One region of the Pseudomonas sp. GW821-FHT01A09 genome, then DNA from elsewhere that is predicted to be linked to it. Evidence: riboswitches for the same ligand, from Rfam matches in the RefSeq annotation. Region 1 holds a riboswitch; each other region holds the start of a gene.
What was found. Region 1 has a riboswitch for cobalamin ahead of cobO (cob(I)yrinic acid a,c-diamide adenosyltransferase). Riboswitches for the same ligand answer to the same signal wherever they lie in the genome.

Region 1 (6,002 bases):
AGGCCATCGAGGTAATAGTCGACCTCGGCCTCGCGGATCTCGCGCACCAGATGCCCGCCGCGCCGCCAGGCTTCTGCGTGCTCGGCGTAACAGGGCGACAGCACGCCGACCTTGCCGACCTTGCGCAGGCGCGGCAGCAGCTGGATGGCCGATTGCGAGCCGGGCACCGGCAACACCTGCGGCGCGTCGTAATAGGCACAGGCCGCTGCTTCGAGGCCATCATCGGTCTCGGGCAGACGCGCCCAGGCGCGGGTATCGATCGCCGGCACGCTAAAGGGCCAGGGGGCGATACCGGTGGACAGGTCCAGCCAATGCTCTTCGGCCACACCATATTGCCGAGCGGCGGCGCGCAGGCGCCCTCCATGTTCAAGCATGCACATAGCCTCCCACGCAAAGCAGCAGTAACCACAGCCACACGCCCCGTTGCACCAGGGCCCAGCCACGGTCGATGGACCCGGCATCAGCCGCCGGGCCTGCGCCCAGTATGGCCCTTTCGTGCAGTTCGCCGTGATAGATCGCCGGGCCGCCCAGCTCGACACCCAGGGCGCCTGCGCCCGCGGCCATCACCGGCCCGGCGTTGGGGCTGTCCCACTGCGGCGCCTGGCTGCGCCAGCAACGCCAGGCCAGGCGGGTCTTGCCGAGCAGGGTGTAAGTCAGCGCCACCAGCCGCGCCGGAATGTAGTTGAGCACGTCGTCGATGCGCGCCGCGGCCCAGCCAAAGCGCTCGAAGCGCTCGTTGCGATAGCCCCACATGGCGTCGAGGGTGTTGCTGAGGCGATACAGCACCACCCCCGGTACACCGGCCACCACGAACCAGAAGATCGCTGCGAACACCGCGTCGCTGCCGTTTTCCAGCACCGACTCGGTGGCCGCCCGGGCCACTGCGCTAGCATCCAACTCGTCGGTCTGGCGGCTGACCAGATAGCCCACGCGGCGTCGCGCTTCAGGCAAGTCATCGCTGCGCAGCGCCTGGGCCACGGGGGCGACGTGTTCGCCCAGGCTGCGCAGGCCGAGCGCGCAGTACAGCGCCAGCACGGCCACCAGCTCGCCGATCCATGGCAGGCGCGACAGCCAGGTCGCGGTGACGGTAATCGGCACCACCGCCAGCATCCAGGCCGTGACGCCATGACTGCGCCAGCCGCGGCCGCCACTGTTGAAGCGGCGCTCCAGGCGGTTGGCCAGATTGCCGAACGCCACCAGCGGATGCGCCCGGCGCGGCTCACCGAGCAAGGCATCGAGGGCGACACCGGCAACGGTCAACAGGGCGATGCTCATGGCTTGCGCCCCCACTGGTTCTCGAACAGCATCTCGCTCAGCGGTTGTTCGTTGCGCCAGCCCTCCATCACCAGCATCGGCTCAGGGTAAAAACTGTCCACCGGGCCCAGGCACAGCACCGCCAGCGGCTTGGCCCCGGTAGGCAACTGCAGCAGGTCGGCCAGCGCCTGGGGCTCGAACACCGAGACCCAGCCCATGCCCAGGCCCTCGACCCGGGCGGCCAGCCACATATTCTGAATAGCGCAGGACAGCGACGCGAGGTCCATTTCCGGCAAGGTACGACGGCCGAATACATGGGCCTCACGACCGTCCATCAAGGCGGCGACCAGCACTTCGGCGCAGTCATCGATGCCTTCGACCTTGAGCTTCATGAACTCGTCCGAACGCTCGCCGAGGGCCTCGGCGGTGCGCAGGCGTTCCGCCTCGACCAGCGCCTTGATCTGCGTGCGCAAGCCCGGATCGGTGATACGGATGAAACGCCAAGGCTGCATCAAGCCGACGCTGGGCGCGTGATGGGCAGCCGCCAGCACCCGCGCCAGCAACTCGGGGGCCACCTCGCCCCCGGCAAAATGGCGCATGTCGCGGCGCTCGGCGATGGCGCGGTAGACCGCTGCGCGCTCGGCGTCGGAGAAGCTGTTATCAGTCATCGGGTCTCGAGTCACGGTAAACCTGTAGCGAGGGGGCTTGCCCCCGAAAAATGGTCCGACTAATACGCTGTGCCTGATCGACCCTGTCGGGGGCAAGCCCCCTCGCTACAAGGTCGACCCTGCGCATCAGGAAGACAGCGGCTTGAACAACGCCGCCACCGCCTGCGGGTTCGACGGGAAATAAAAGTGCACATAAGACGCCGTCATCCGCCCGATGCGATACACCGCTTCGGCGCCGCGCCCGCCATTGGGGCTCAGGCCACGGGCGATGGGCTGGCATTCACTGCTGGTCAACGAATGGTGATAGGTATGACCGCGCAGCGATCCCTCGGGCAAGTCCACGGTTTGCAGCGCCAGCGCGGCCAGGCGTTTTTGCATCACCGCTTCGCCGCTCAGCAGGCCCAGCAAGGGCGCACGGACCCCTTCGACATCGGTCAGGGCATCGAGCAGATAGAGCATGCCGCCGCATTCGGCGAGCAGCGGCTTGCCGGCCCCGTGGTGAGCGCGGATCGCCTCCAGTACGCCATGGTTTGCGGCCAGCGCGAGGTGATGCAGTTCAGGATAGCCACCGGGCAGGTAGAGGCTGTCGCAGGCGGGCAGCTCGGCGTCGTGGATCGGCGAAAAGAACACCAGCTCGGCACCCATGGCGCGCAGCAGGTCGAGGCTCGCGCCATAGGTGAAGGCGAAGGCTTCGTCATGGGCCACCGCGATGCGCACGCCGTCGAGCAAAGGCTCGGCCGGCACCAGGGTGGGCGCGGCGAAGGTGACCGCCGGCGGCAGCGCCACTTCGCAGCTGCCGGCCAAGGCTTCGGCGGCTGCGTCCAGGCGGGCATCCAGATCATTCAGTTCGCTGGCCTGCACCAGCCCCAGGTGACGGCTGGGCAACTCGATGGCCAGGTCGCGGGACAGCGCGCCGTACCAGCGCAGGCCTTCGGTCAAGCTGTTTTCCAGCAGTTGCGCGTGGCGCAGGGTGCCGACTCGATTGGCCAGCACGCCGGCGAACGGCAGATCCGGCTGATAGCGCGCCAGGCCCAGGGCCAGGGCGCCGAACGTCTGGGCCATGGCCGTGCCGTCGATCACCGCCAGCACCGGTACGCCGAAATGCCGCGCCAGGTCGGCGCTCGAGGGCGTGCCGTCGAACAGCCCCATCACCCCTTCGATCAGGATCAGATCGGCCTCGGCGGCGGCTTCCCACAACAGCCGGCGGCTCTCGTCGGCGCCTACCATCCACAGGTCGAGCTGGTACACCGGGGCACCGCTGGCGCGTTCGAGGATCATCGGGTCGAGAAAATCCGGCCCGCACTTGAACACCCGTACCCTGCGCCCCTGATTGCGGTGCAAGCGTGCGAGGGCGGCGGTGACCGTGGTCTTGCCCTGCCCCGATGCAGGCGCGGCGATCAATACCGCCGGGCAGTGGCGCGGCTGATTCACAGTTCGACGCCCTTCTGCGCGCCGATACCGGCCTGGAACGCGTGCTTGAGCATGCCCATTTCGGTGACGGTGTCGCCCAGTTCGATCATTTCCGGCTTGGCGCCGCGACCGGTGACGATCACATGCTGCATGGCCGGGCGCGCTTGCAGGTCGCTGAGCACGCGATCGAGGTCGAGATAGCCGTGCTTGAGGGCGATGTTCAACTCGTCGAGCACCACGAAGTGAATGGCCGGGTCCTGGAGCATCTGCAGCGAGACGGCCCAGGCGGCTTCGGCGGCGGCGATGTCGCGCTGGCGGTCCTGGGTCTCCCAGGTGAAGCCTTCGCCCATGACGTGATAGCGCACCTGCTCGGGGAAGCGGCGGAAGAACAGCTCTTCGCCGGTGCTGTTGCGGCCCTTGATGAACTGCACCACGCCGCATTGCATGCCATGGCCCATGGCGCGGGCAAGCATGCCGAACGCCGAACTGCTTTTGCCTTTGCCGTTGCCGGTCAGCACCAGCAGCAAGCCACAGGCATTGGGCGCGTTGGCGATACGTTCGTCCATCACGGCTTTTTTACGCAGCATGCGCGCGACATGGCGCTCGTCACGTTCGAGGGATTCAGTCATGGCAGCCTCCGCTACTGGTGCACGCAGACGGCATCGACGCACGAACGGTGCCCGCGCGCCCAAGTGTCAGGGACAGGGCGCGGGGGCGGCTCGCAGCATATCGTCGATGCCGCTCTCACCCGCGCGACAGTCAATTGAAATAAGAGCGTTCAGGCCGGTCTCCGGGCTCATGAGCGGGGCTATCACACCCAGGCGGCGCGCCTTCCCGAACCCCGGAGGGCCAGTGGCGACGTGCGCGGCCTTGACTCATTTACCGTTGCGGGGGCAGCGCCGGAATCGCAAGGCTAGGCTCGCTCACCGGCTTCCCTGTTTCACTCGACCCGCCAGGCGGCGGCCGAGCACCTGAAACACGCCGCGAAGGTTAGAGGGTTGGGGGGTGAGCGTCAAATGAAGCCGCTGGGTGGGGCGCAGGCATGCGCTGAATCCGCTGGCCTCTTCGCGAGCAAGCTCGGCTCCCACAAGCGGCGTACCCCTGTTGCAAGCTCGGCTCCCACAAGCGGCGTACCCCTGTGGGAGCCGAGCTTGCTCGCGAAGGGGCCAGCCTGTCCTACGCACATTCACCGGAACCTACACCCCTATCGATACCTCTATCCTTCAAGCGCAGCCAGCACTGCACATAACAAGACCAACAGCACACACAGGGAAGCCCACCATGCACATCACCCGCCTCGCCGCGCTGATCAGCCTCAGCGCCGCGCTTGCCGCCTGCGGCGAAAGCTCTACCCTGCAAGTCAGCGATGGCACCGGCCCGACGCCGAAACTGCCGCCCCCCAACAAGACCCTGCTGCCGACCGTCAACATCGCTCCGGCAGTGGGCTGGCCCGAGGGCGCCAAACCGGTCGCAGCGCCCGGTACCCAAGTGGCGGTGTTCGCCCGCGATCTCCATCACCCGCGCTGGCTATATGTACTGCCCAACGGCGATGTGCTGGTGGCCGAGACCGACGCCCCGCCCAAACCCGATGACAGCAAGGGCATCAAGGGCTGGATCGCCAAGAAGGTGATGAGCCGTGCGGGTTCCGGGGTGGCCAGCCCCAACCGCATCACGCTGCTGCGCGACAAGGACGGCGACGGCGTGGCGGAAACCCGCAGCACCTTCCTGAGCAACCTCAATTCGCCGTTCGGCATGGCGCTGGTCGGTGATGATCTGTACGTGGCGGACACCGACCAGTTGCTGCACTTCAAATACGCTCAGGGCGCTAGCGCGATCACCACGCCCGGCGACAAGATCGTCGACCTGCCCGGCGGCACCATCAATCACCACTGGACCAAGAACGTCATCGCCAGCCAGGATGGCAAGAAGCTCTATGTCACCGTCGGCTCCAACAGCAACGTCGCGGAAAACGGTCTGGAGGCCGAAAAAGGCCGCGCGGCGATCTGGGAAGTGGACCCGCTCACCCATCAGCAGCGGATTTTCGCGTCCGGCCTGCGCAACCCCAATGGTCTGGCCTGGGAACCGAAAACCGGCGCGTTGTGGACGGCGGTCAACGAGCGTGACGAGATCGGCAGCGACCTGGTGCCGGATTACATCACCTCGGTCAAGGACGGGGCGTTCTATGGCTGGCCCTTCAGTTATTACGGGCAGCATGTGGACGAGCGCGTGAGCCCGCAGAATCCCGATCTGGTGGCCAAGGCCATCGCCCCGGACTACGCGGTCGGGCCGCATACGGCGTCATTGGGGCTGGCGTTTGCCGAAGCCAACGCATTGCCAGCGCCCTTCGTCGAAGGTGCGATCATCGGCCAGCATGGCTCCTGGAATCGCAAGCCGCACAGTGGTTACAAGGTGCTGTTCGTGCCCTTTGCCAACGGCAAGCCCAGCGGGCAGCCGGTGGATCTGCTGACCGGCTTCCTGGACAAGGACGAGAACGCCATGGGCCGGCCGGTGGGGGTAGTGGTCGATCATCGCGGCGGCGTGCTGGTGGCGGATGATGTGGGCAATCGGGTCTGGCGGGTAACGGCGGCGCGGCCTTAGGCAATATGACTCACCTGTAGCGAGGGGGCTTGCCCCCGATTCGCCGTGTCAGACACCCTGATGTCGCTGACA
Region 2 (6,002 bases), on a different contig from region 1:
ACGCCGTGCGCTTGAAGCCTTTGCTCGCGACTTTCGTCTCGATGTCCGCCAGTGTGCCCAGCACCCAATCCTGATCCGGCCAACTGGCACGGTGAACCACCGCGATGGGGCAGTCGGCGCCATAGTGAGGACGCAGCTCTTCGATGATCTTCGCCAGGTGCTGCACGCCCAGATGGATGGCCATGGTCGAGCGGTGCGCGGCCAGACTCGCCAGCTCTTCACCCAGGGGCATGGGCGATTTGTCGGCATAGCGGGTGAGAATCAGCGTCTGGGAAATATTCGGCAGGGTCAGCTCGGCGCCCAGCAAGGCCGCGCAGGCCGCAGTGGCAGTCACTCCGGGGATGATCTGGTAGGCGATGCCCAGCGCGCGCAGCTGGCGGATCTGCTCGCCGATGGCGCCATACAGGCTCGGATCGCCGGAATGCACGCGGGCGACGTCCAGGCCATTGGCATCGGCGTCGCGCATCGCTTCGACGATCTGCTCCAGGTGCATCTCGGCGCTGTTGAGCACACGATGGGCGCTATGGCCTTCCAATACCGCCGCGGGTACCAAGGAGCCCGCGTAGATGATCACCGGGCACTGGCGAATCAGGCGCTGGCCCTTGACGGTGATGAGGTCTGGATCGCCGGGACCGGCGCCGATGAAAAAAACGGACATGAGAGGCTCGAAGTTGAAAAGGATTCATGTGTGGAAGGGTCACCCCGGCATGATACCTGCTATCGAGCGCTCACTCCCACCAGTGCCAAGGTCGCATCAGCGGTCTTTTGGCGGCTCACGCGCAACTGTGGGTACGCATCTCCGAGCTCTTCGGCCAGCGCCAGAGCGCAGCTTTCGGCCACGCCATGGCAGCCGGTGTGGGCAAAGGAGGTTTCCGATCGGTGGCTCAGCTGTGAGTCATGAACCAGCAGTTCAGTGGCGGTGTAGGTGTAGAAGGGTACGCATAATTGCGCCGCCAACTGCACCAGTCCGGGTTCGTCGGCCTTGCGGTCAAGGCTGGCGATGCCGACCAAGTGGCTGCGATCCAGACCATTGGCGCGAAGGGTTCGATCGAGCAGGGCGTTCAGCACTTCGACCGAGCAGCCCGCGCGGCACCCGAAACCGGCCACTAGCCGGCTCATCGAGCGACCGCTTTGCGGCCAAACAGCCACGCGCCGATCAGGTCCTGTGCCAACAGTCCAGAGAAGCCCAGGGGTCGTGCAGTACGCTTGATCATCCGGGGCGACCTCAAGGGCACGGGGCGGCAGGGCTGGAGGTGGTGTTGCTGATGGACATGGCGGTTCCCTCTGGACTTCAGGGTGGGGGCCGACGTGAACGCCGGTCAAGGGCACCCGAAACGGCTGCACAGCAGACCATGGTGGCTGCTGCGGGTCAATCTCATCGTGCCGGTTCGCGCAGTGTGCAATGGCAGGGAAACCTCGCACCTTCGATTGACCTCGTTCCTCACACTCCGTACCCTTGCTGCACTGAGGTTCCGCCCCTTGCGAGGGTGCGGCTAAGAAGGGAACGCGGTCCAATGCCGCGGCTGCCCCCGCAACTGTAAGCGATGCCCGGTTCGACACTGCCACTGCGCCACGCGCGGGAAGGCGTCGAGCCACTCCAGCCTGGCCCGTTCGCCAGTCGTTGGCACATCGCAAGCCAGGAGACCTGCCTCGAACCGTTTCTCTTAACAACCGGGCGGGGTGATCCGGTGGCGAACGCACCGTGGGCTCAGCGCACCGCGGCCCTCGTCCCGTATGCCCGCCACTCCTGCCAAGGGCATCCGATGAAAACACTGGCCAAACTTCCCGTCACCATCGTCACCGGCTTCCTCGGCTCGGGCAAGACCACCTTGCTGCGGCACATGCTCGACCACGCCCAGGGCCGGCGCATTGCGGTGATCGTCAATGAATTCGGCGAGCTGGGCATCGACGGCGACATCCTCAAGCAGTGCAGCATCGGCTGCAGCGAAGAAGAAGCCAGCGGCCGTGTCTACGAACTGGCCAACGGCTGCCTGTGCTGCACCGTCCAGGAAGAATTCTTCCCGGTGATGCGTGAGCTGGTGGCGCGCCGCGGCGACCTCGACCATATCCTCATCGAAACCAGCGGCCTGGCCTTGCCCAAGCCGTTGGTGCAAGCCTTCCAGTGGCCGGAAATCCGCAACGCCTGCACCGTCGATGCGGTGATCACCGTGGTTGACAGCCCGGCCGTCGCCGCTGGCACCTTCGCGGCCTATCCGGATCAGGTCGACGCCCAGCGCAAACTCGATCCCAACCTGAATCACGAGTCGCCGCTGCACGAACTGTTCGCCGACCAACTGGCCAGTGCCGATCTGGTGATCCTCAACAAGGCCGATCTGATCGATCCGCAGGCGCTGGCCAACGTACGCGCCGAAGTGGCCGAAGAGCTGCCGGCGGCGGTCAAGGTCATCGAGGCCAGCAGCGGTCGCGTGCCGCTGGACGTGTTGCTGGGCCTGGGCGCCGAGTCCGAGGTGCACATCGATGGACGCAAGACGCACCATGACCATCACGACGGTGATGATCACGACGACCATGACCACGATGCCTTCGACTCGATCTCCATCGACCTTCCCGAAGCCGACGAGAGCCTGCTGCTCGACGCCCTGACGCAACTGGTGGTGCAGCACGGCATCCTGCGTATCAAGGGTTTCGCCGCCGTGCCGAACAAGCCGATGCGCTTGTTGATCCAGGGCGTGGGCACGCGCTTCGACAAGCATTTCGACCGCGCCTGGCGCAGTGATGAAGTGCGCGTCACCAAGCTGGTGCTGATCGGTCAGGAGCTCGATGCCGTGGCCCTTGAAGCCCAACTGCGCGCTGCGTTGTCCGCCTGATCCATGCACCTGCTCAGAACCCAGCCCGGCGGTTTCGTCCCGGACGACAGCATTGCCGACCTGGGGCAGACGCCTGCCGAACTGGTGATTCTGTGCAGCGGCGACTCCCACCTGGCGATGCTCGCCGAAGTCGCCCAGCAGTTGCCGGACGACTACCCGACCTTGCGCCTGGCCAACCCCATGCAGGTGCAGAATCACGCCTCGGTCGATCTGTATGTCGATCAGGTGCTGCGCCACGCCAAGGTCATTGTGCTGTCGTTGCACGGCGGTATCGGCTACTGGCGCTACGGCGTCGAGCAACTGCTGACACTCAAGTCCCGCGGCACGCAGTTGATACTGGTGCCGGGGGACGATCGTCCCGACCCTGAACTGAGTGCCCTGAGCAGCGTGCCGGCAGCGGAAGCCGAGCGGCTCTGGCATTTCCTGCGCCAGGGCGGCGTCGGCAATGCGCTGAATCTGTTCCATTGCCTGGCCGAGCGCTGGCTGGGTCGTGCTGGATACAGCTGGCAGGAACCGCAGGCATTGCCGCGCACCGTCATCTATCACCCGCACAAGCCCCAGGCCGAACTGCACGACTGGCGTCAGCAATGGCTGCGTGATGCCCCGGTAGTGCCGATCCTGTTCTATCGCTCCCATCTGCAGGCCGCCAACACGGCGTTCATCGACACCTTCTGCGAGGCACTGCAGGCGGCTGGACTCAATCCGCTGCCCATCGCCGTGGCCAGCCTCAAGGAGCCAGGGTGCCTGAGCGCGGTGGAGGAGTGGCTCGACGAGGTGCAGGCGGCGGTGATCCTCAATACCACCGGTTTCGCCCAGTCGACCCCCGAAGCGCCACATATGCGGCCGTTCCGCCGCAATATCCCGGTGATCCAGGCCATCTGCGCCCAGGACAACGAACCAGCCTGGACTGCCAGCGAACAAGGGTTGGGGTCCCGCGATCTGGCTATGCATATCGCCCTGCCGGAACTGGACGGGCGCATCATCAGCCGGCCCATCAGCTTCAAGGACCTGGCCTGGCGCAGCGAGCGCAGCCAGTCGGACGTGGTCTGCTATCGGCCGCAGCGCGAGCGCATGGATTTCGTCGCCGAACTGGCGCGGCGCTGGGCCGACCTGGCGCGCCTGCCCAATGGGCAAAAGCGCGTGGCCTTGATCCTGGCCAACTACCCGACCCGCGACGGTCGTATCGGTAACGGCGTGGGCCTGGACACGCCCGCGGCGGCGCGCAACATTCTGCTGGCCATGGCCGAACAGGGGTATCCGGTCAGCGACGTTCCCGCTGACGGTACCGCGTTGATTCACGCGCTACTGGGCGGGGTGACCAACGACCCGGATGGCCAGGACCTGCGCCCGTGCCATCAGAGCCTTGCCATGGACGCCTACCTGCAGGCCTTCGCGCGCTTGCCCCAGGCCAATCAGGATGCCGTGCGCGCCCGTTGGGGCGAGCCGACCAGCGACCCGATGTGTCGTAACGGGCGAATGATGGTCGCCGGCCTGCGCCTGGGCTTGACCTTCGTCGGCATCCAGCCGGCGCGCGGCTTTCAGGTCGATCACAGTGCGGTCTATCACGACCCGGACCTGGTGCCGCCCCATGGTTACCTGGCGTTTTACTTCTGGCTGCGCCATGCCTATGGCGCCGATGCGCTGATTCATGTCGGCAAGCACGGCAATCTCGAGTGGTTGCCGGGCAAGGGCGTCGGTCTGTCTGCTGCCTGCTGGCCCGACGCCTTGCTGGGGCCGATGCCGAACATCTATCCCTTTATCGTCAACGATCCCGGGGAGGGCGCTCAAGCCAAGCGCCGCACCCAGGCAGTGATCATCGACCACCTGATGCCGCCGCTGACCCGCGCCGAGAGCTACGGGCCCTTGCGCGATCTGGAATTGCTCGCCGACGAATATTACGAAGCGCAGCTGCTCGACCCACGTCGGGCACTGGAGCTGCAACGGGACATCCTCAGGCTGGTGCGCGAGGCCCATCTGGATCAGGAGCTGGCGCTGGATGCCGACGCTGAGGCGGCGGTCTGGCTGCCGCGGCTTGACACCTATCTGTGTGACCTGAAGGAGTCGCAGATTCGCGACGGCCTGCATATCTTCGGCGAGTCGCCCGCGGGCCGCCTGCGCATCGATACCCTGGCGGCGTTGCTGCGTATCCCTCGCGGCGATGGCCGTGACGGGCGCGGCAGTGTGTTGCGCGCGCTGGCGAAGGGCTTTGACCTGGGCTTCGATCCGCTGGATTGCGACCTCGGTGAAGCCTGGCAGGGGAGCAAGCCCGCCGCGTTGCTGGAGATTAGTGCCGAGCCCTGGCGCACCCATGGCGATACCCGCGAACGGCTCGAATTGTTTGCCCTGCGGCTGATAGAGCAGGCGCTCGATGGCAGCCTCACGCTGCCGGACGCCGGCGCCTGGCAGCCGACCCGGTTGATCGTCGACGAGCTGCTTACCCAGGTGGCCCCGCGCCTCGATGCCTGCGGCGCAGCGGAAATCACCGGCTTGCTCGATGCGCTGGCCGGCCGCTTCGTGCCGGCGGGCCCCAGCGGTGCGCCGAGCCGTGGGCGCCTGGACGTGCTGCCTACCGGGCGCAATTTCTTTTCGGTAGACGTGCGCAATCTGCCCACCACCACGGCCTGGCGTATCGGCTTCGCCTCGGCCAACCTGATCCTGGAGCGGCATTTGCAGGATCACGGCGATCATTTGCGGCAGTTGGGGCTGTCGGTATGGGGTACCGCAACCATGCGTACCGGTGGCGACGATATCGCCCAGGCCATGGCGCTGATGGGCGTGCGGCCGGTTTGGGCCACCGGCAGCCAGCGCGTCGACGATTTCGAGATTCTGCCGTTGAGCCTGCTGGATCGACCCCGTGTGGATGTCACGCTGCGGGTGTCGGGTTTCTTTCGCGATGCCTTTGCCAATCTGATCCGCTTGTTCGACGCCGCGGTGCAGGCCGTGGCGGCGCTGGACGAGCCACAGGATCTCAATCCGCTGGCGGCGCGCGTGCGTGCCGAGCGCCAAGCCCTGCTGGCGCAAGGCTTGAGCAGCGATCAGGCCGAGCGCCAGGCCGGCTGGCGGATCTTCGGTGCCAAGCCGGGTGCCTATGGTGCGGGCGTGCAGGGCGCAGTCGATGAACGTTTGTGGCAAAGCCGTGCGGACCTCGCCGAGGTCTATCTCAACTGGGGCGGC
Region 3 (6,002 bases), on a different contig from region 1:
CCGGACTGTCCATCGTGGTATGGGCATCGGCCACCAGCACCGCCTTGAAGCCTAGATCCCCAGCCAATCGGCTCGTGCTGTCGACACAGTAGTCAGTCTTCATCCCACAGATCACCAACTCCCCTACCCCGGCATCATCGAGCCATTCGGCCAACCCCGTGTTGAAGAAGCAGCTGGGGCGCGTCTTGTCGATAAAGTGATCCTGATGGGCATCCACCGCCAGCTCGGGCAGTACTTGCCAAAAAGCACTCCCGGCGGCAATCGGCGAGCCATCGGGGCCGGTGTGGCGAACCACCACGATCGGCGCTCCGGCCCGACGGGCCGCGGCGATCAGCGTATTGATGTTGGCCAGTACCCGGTCAGCCTCGAAAGGCGCTTGCGGGCCGTGGAACAGACCGACTTGCATGTCGATCACCAGCAGAGCTTTTTTCATCGTCCTTCTCCATCGTTGGCCAGCCTGGACGGAGAAAACAAAAGGCCCCGTCCAGTGGGTGCTGGCGGGGCCTTTGTTGCATACCGATTCGACTCAGGTACGCATCACCGGGCCGCCATAGGCGGTCGTGGTGGTAGTGAGGTCGGGCGTGTGCGCGTTCATGGGAAAATACTGCCCCTGCTGGCAATAGTGTGTCAACCACCAAGTATCATTCGACTTCGTACAAGCCGTGCACATTGGGAATCGCCTGCAGACGCCGGCGCACGTCATCGTCGATCAGCGCATCGTCCGGATGATAGAGCCGGACCTGCCGATAGGCGTTGATGCGGTTGATCTCCAGCCCCAGATACTCCCACACCACGCGGGTGCATGCCGGGTTGCGCCGGTCACCGCTGGACACTCCGGTTTTCAAGCCATTGAGACGAGTGATACGGCTCTTGAAGCTGGGGATGAGGATGGTCTGGCTCATCTCGTTGACCGTCAGCGATTCGAAATCCACCAGGAATAACCGATCCTGCAGCGCAAAAGCAGCGCCCAGATAGCGGCAGCGCACCCAGTCATCGGCGTGGGGATCGCTGGTGCTGGAGCGTTCCTGACGCTCCTGGCGTTCGAAGAGAAAATTGCCCTGTTCCTCACGCAGGTGCACCAGCGACACCAGGATGGTGCCGGGCACCGACATGCAATTGGAGTATTCGAAGTAATAGCCACAATAGCGCGACAGGTCCGCGGCCTTTTCCCGCAGCGGCGCCAGCATGGCCAGCAGCGGGTCCTGGGGAGCGGGCGTGGGCATGGCCGAGGCGCGAGCACCGATCAGACGCGCAAACTGTTCGGGCGGCAGGCCCAGTTCGTAATCCTCGACCCCGAAGAAATCTCCGATGCGCTTGAGGTTGTAGGCCGTCGGCTGGCTTTGCCCGCTGAGGTACTTGTTGAATTGCGCCCGGTTGATCACCAGCAGCCGACAGACTTCCGATATAGAGCGGTAGTGACTGCAGGCGAGTTTGAGGTTGGTACTGAAATGTTGACTCATGACCCAGCTTTGAAATGAAGCGACAGGCGCAATAATAGCATCAACTCGCACCAAATCGGAGCAACCCGCGAAATTGTCACAGAGTATGTATCGGCCAATCATGCCCCCCTTTCGCGGTGACGCGTCCGTTGCGCTTGTCTTTACAGGTCAAAACAACAAGAGGGAGCACCTAACATGCTTGAAACGCTCAATGATTTTCTGTCCGGGAAAGTCCTTATCGTGCTGATCGTCGGTCTGGGGAGCTACTTCACCCTGCGCTCGCGTTTCGTGCAATTCCGCCATTTCGTTCACATGTTCAGTGTGTTCAAGGAATCGATTCGTGGCCAGGGCGGTCAGTTGAGCTCCTTTCAGGCCCTGATGCTGAGCCTCGCCGGCCGCGTGGGCGCCGGTAACATCGCCGGCGTCGGCATTGCCGTGACCCTGGGCGGCCCGGGCGCGGTGTTCTGGATGTGGGTCACGGCCCTGGTGGGCATGGCGAGCAGCTTTTTCGAGTGCACCCTGGCCCAGGTCTACAAGCGCAGCGAAGGCGAAGGCATGTACCGCGGTGGCCCGGCCTACTACATCCAGCATGGTCTGAAGCTGCGCTGGATGGCCGTAGTGTTCTCGATCCTGCTGCTGGTCACCTACGGCTTCGCCTTCATGGGCCTGCAGTCGTTCACCGTGACCCACTCGCTGCAGAACGCTTTCGGCTACGACCCGCACTACACCGGCATCATCCTCGCCGTGTTGCTGGGCGTGGTGTTCCTGGGCGGCATCAAGCGCATCGCTTCGGTTTCCGACCTGCTGGTGCCGATCAAGACCCTGGCCTACATCGGCGTGACCCTGTACGTGATCTTCACCCAGATCGGCCACGTCCCGGCCATGCTCGAAACCATCGTCAAGAGCGCCTTCGGCCTCGACCCCGCCTTCGCCGGTCTGCTCGGCAGCGCCATCGTCATGGGCGTCAAGCGCGGCGTGTTCGCCAACGAAGCCGGCCTGGGCAGCGCCCCTAACGTCGCCGCCGTCGCTTCCGTGCGCCACCCTGCCGCCCAAGGCGTGGTGCAGGCGTTCAGCGTGTTCCTCGACACCTTCGTGATCTGCACCTGCACCGCCTTGCTGATTCTGCTGTCGGGCTTCTACACCCCGGGCTTCGAAGGCGACGGCATTGCCCTGACCCAGAACTCCCTGGCTGCGGTAGTCGGTGACTGGGGCCGTACCTTCGTCAGCATTGCGCTGTCGCTGTTCGTGTTCACCTGCATCCTCTACAACTACTACCTGGGCGAAAACAGCCTGCAGTTCCTCAGCCGCAATCGCTTCGTGCTGCTGGGCTACCGCGCGCTGGTAATGGTGTTGATCGTCTGGGGCTCGACCCAGGACCTGTCCACTGTGTTCGCCTTCGCCGACATCACCATGACCGGCCTGGCGTTCGTCAACCTGACCGCGCTGGCCCTGCTGTTCAAGGTCGGCCTGCGGGTGATGCGCGACTACGATGATCAGCGCCGCGCCGGGATCAAACAGCCCGTGTTCGACGCCGCCCAGTTCCAGGATCTGGACCTCGACCAGCACGCCTGGCCAGTGGAGACCGGCAAGGTCGCCGAAAGCGCCTACGCCGCCGAACTGGCGCATGCGCAACGCTGATTGGCGATATGCAGCGAGAAGCCCCTTGCGAGGGGCTTTTTGCTGTCCGGATGTTTCGCTGCGAGCCTGCATCATCACCCCGCACCGCAGCATGGCGGCAACAGCATTTCCACCCCGAAAAACAATCACGTACCATGTCGCCCGCCGGTTCCTTCACAGGATCAATAGGGAATCCGTCACGTGCCCACCGCCGTGAAACGGAACTGCCCCCGCAACTGTAGGCGTCGAGCCGCATTCTGATCTGCGCCACTGGTTCACTCCGGGAAGGCCTGAATGCAGCCATGACACGCCAGTCAGGAGACCTGCCGGCGGCAATATCGAGTACCCACCGGCGGGGTGTCCGGAGTTCGTAGCGAGTAGATTTTCATGTCATTGATTCGTCCTGCCCTTCTGCTGAACGGCCTGCTGTTCAGCTTGATCACATGCGGCCCGGCATTGGCCGCACCGACCCACTATCCACTCACCGTGGACAACTGCGGCACCGCGCTGACCTTCGCCCAGGCGCCGAGCAAAGCGGTGACCATCGGCCAGTCCACCACCGAGATCCTCTATGCCCTCGGGCTGGGCGAGCGCGTGGTTGGGACCTCGCTGTGGTTCAACCCAGTGCTGCCGGCGTACCAGAGCCTCGACGCCAAGGTCCCGCGCCTAGCCGACAACCAACCGAGCTTCGAGGCGGTGATCAACAAGCGCCCGGACCTGGTGGCGGTGCAGTTCGAATGGTCGGTCGGGCCTCAGGGCGCCGTCGCCACTCGCGAGCAGTTCAACGACCTGCACATCCCCGCCTACGTGATGCCCACCGATTGCGAAGGCAAGGACAACCGGGTCGGCGCCGACGGCACACGCCTGCGCCCGTTCAGCGTCGACAGCCTGTACAAGACCATCGACCAGCTGGCGACGATTTTCGACGTCAGTGAGCGTGGCACCGCACTCAATGCCGAACTGGCGGCGCGGCTGGCAAAGGCTCAGGCCAAGGTCGCGGCCAAACAGCTGAATAACGCCACCGTGGCGTTCTGGTTCTCCAGCCCGGACCTGGCCAGCGACCCCTACATGGCCGGACGCAAAGGCGTGCCGGACTTCATGGCCAGCACCCTGGGGCTGCACAACGTGGTGCAGTCGGACGAAGAATGGCCCACCGTCGGCTGGGAAAGCATTGCCAAGGCCAATCCCACCGTGCTGGTCATCGCACGGATGGATCGGCGGCGCTTTCCGGCCGATGACTACCTGAAGAAGCTGGAATTCCTCAAGAACGATCCCGTGGCGCGCAATATGGACGCGGTCAAGCACGGCCGCATCGTGATCCTCGACGCCCAGTCGATGGAAGCCACGGTGCGCATGTTCGATGGCATCGACGGCCTTGCCGACGCCATCGATCACTTCAAGCTGCCGAAATGACCCGGACATTGGCCATCGCCGCGCGCCAGTTGCTGCTGCGCCTGAGCTGGGTGTTGCCGCTGCTGGCGCTGGCCCTGCTGGCGGGCGTGGCCATCGGTGAAACGCCGCTGGCGCCCGGTGTGGTCCTGCAGACCCTGGCCAACCAGCTGGGCCTGGGCAACTATCCGCTGGATGCGATCGACCAAGGCATCATCTGGAACTACCGTCTGCCCCGCGCCCTGGTAGCAGCTGCCTGCGGCGCCGGCCTGGCGACCTGCGGCGTGGTCCTGCAAGCACTGTTGCGCAACGCCCTGGCCGAGCCGTACCTGCTAGGTATATCGGCGGGCGCCTCGACCGGCGCGGTGCTGGTGGCATTGATTGGCATCGGTGGCGGCGCCATCTCGTTGTCGATGGGCGCCTTCAGCGGCGCGGTGCTGGCCTTCGTGCTGGTGGTGTTGCTGGCGCGCGCGGGGTCGGCCGCTGGTGCCCGCGGGCAGATCATCCTCGCGGGGATCGCCGGTTCGCAGCTGTTCAACGCCCTCACCGCCTTTGTGATCACCAAGTCGGCCAATGCCGAACAGGCCCGCGGCATCATGTTCTGGCTGCTGGGCAACCTCAGCGGTGTGCGCTGGCCGGCAGTGACCCTCGCGGTGCCGGTGGTGCTGCTGGGCCTGCTGACCTGCCTGTGGCACCGGCGCGCGCTGGACGCCTTTACCTTCGGCAGCGACTCGGCGGCGGCCCTGGGCGTCGCGGTGCGGCGGGTGCAATACATACTGATCGGCAGTACTGCATTGATGACTGCCGTGCTGGTATCGCTGGTCGGCTCCATCGGCTTCGTCGGCCTGGTCATCCCTCACGCCATGCGCTTGCTGGTGGGCCTGCGCCATGCCCGCTTGCTGCCGGCCAGCGCTTTGGCCGGTGCGGTATTCCTGATTGCCGCCGATGTCATCTCGCGCACCCTGATCAGCGGCCAGGTGCTGCCCATCGGCGTGATTACCGCACTGGTCGGCGCGCCGGCCTTCGCACTGATCCTGATCAAGGCCAGACGCCCATGAGCCTGGAAACCCCTCCGGTCCTGACCTGTTCGCAACTGAGCTGGCGCCATCAGGGCACGACCATCCTCGAGGGCGTCGACCTGCACGTGCACGCCGGTGAATCCCTGGCGCTGGTCGGCCCCAACGGCTCGGGCAAGTCGACCCTGATCAAGTTGCTGTGTGGGGTACTTGCGCCCTCCGCCGGCGAGGTGCGCCTGTTTGGTCAGGCGTTGTCCGATTACCTGCGCCGCGACATCGCCCAGCGCATTGCCGTGGTCGAGCAGCACAGCGACACACTCGATGCCATCAGCGTCCGCGATGCCGTGGAACTGGGCCGCACGCCATGGCTCAGCGCGCTGGCGCCGTGGTCGGCGGACGACGATCGCCATGTCGAACAGGCCCTCCAGGCCGTGGACCTCGGCCACCTGCGCAAACGCCGCTGGCACAGCCTGTCCGGCGGCGAACGGCAACGGGCGCAGATCGGCCGCGCCATGGCCCAGCAACCGCAGATCCTGCTGCT

Region 2: linked by a shared signal. The riboswitch ahead of cobW (cobalamin biosynthesis protein CobW) and the one ahead of cobO (cob(I)yrinic acid a,c-diamide adenosyltransferase) in region 1 are both predicted to bind cobalamin.
Region 3: linked by a shared signal. The riboswitch ahead of AC3WJP_RS00655 (ABC transporter substrate-binding protein) and the one ahead of cobO (cob(I)yrinic acid a,c-diamide adenosyltransferase) in region 1 are both predicted to bind cobalamin.

The regions. Positions count from the first base shown of each region.
Region 1 covers NZ_JBYSWB010000029.1:19,296-25,297, reverse strand. The annotation lists gene cobD (threonine-phosphate decarboxylase CobD) at 1-374, opposite strand, end outside; gene cbiB (adenosylcobinamide-phosphate synthase CbiB) at 367-1,275, opposite strand; gene bluB (5,6-dimethylbenzimidazole synthase) at 1,272-1,922, opposite strand; gene AC3WJP_RS24390 (cobyrinic acid a,c-diamide synthase CobB) at 2,049-3,353, opposite strand; gene cobO (cob(I)yrinic acid a,c-diamide adenosyltransferase) at 3,350-3,961, opposite strand; cobalamin riboswitch at 4,097-4,322, opposite strand; gene AC3WJP_RS24380 (PQQ-dependent sugar dehydrogenase) at 4,614-5,930, shown strand.
Region 2 covers NZ_JBYSWB010000049.1:11,436-17,437, reverse strand. The annotation lists gene cobM (precorrin-4 C(11)-methyltransferase) at 1-658, opposite strand, end outside; gene AC3WJP_RS28240 (cobalamin biosynthesis protein) at 718-1,119, opposite strand; cobalamin riboswitch at 1,451-1,667, shown strand; gene cobW (cobalamin biosynthesis protein CobW) at 1,764-2,828, shown strand; gene cobN (cobaltochelatase subunit CobN) at 2,832-6,002, shown strand, end outside.
Region 3 covers NZ_JBYSWB010000001.1:159,682-165,683, reverse strand. The annotation lists gene AC3WJP_RS00670 (cysteine hydrolase family protein) at 1-433, opposite strand, end outside; gene AC3WJP_RS00665 (helix-turn-helix domain-containing protein) at 642-1,460, opposite strand; gene AC3WJP_RS00660 (alanine/glycine:cation symporter family protein) at 1,635-3,077, shown strand; cobalamin riboswitch at 3,206-3,401, shown strand; gene AC3WJP_RS00655 (ABC transporter substrate-binding protein) at 3,444-4,469, shown strand; gene AC3WJP_RS00650 (FecCD family ABC transporter permease) at 4,466-5,503, shown strand; gene AC3WJP_RS00645 (ABC transporter ATP-binding protein) at 5,500-6,002, shown strand, end outside.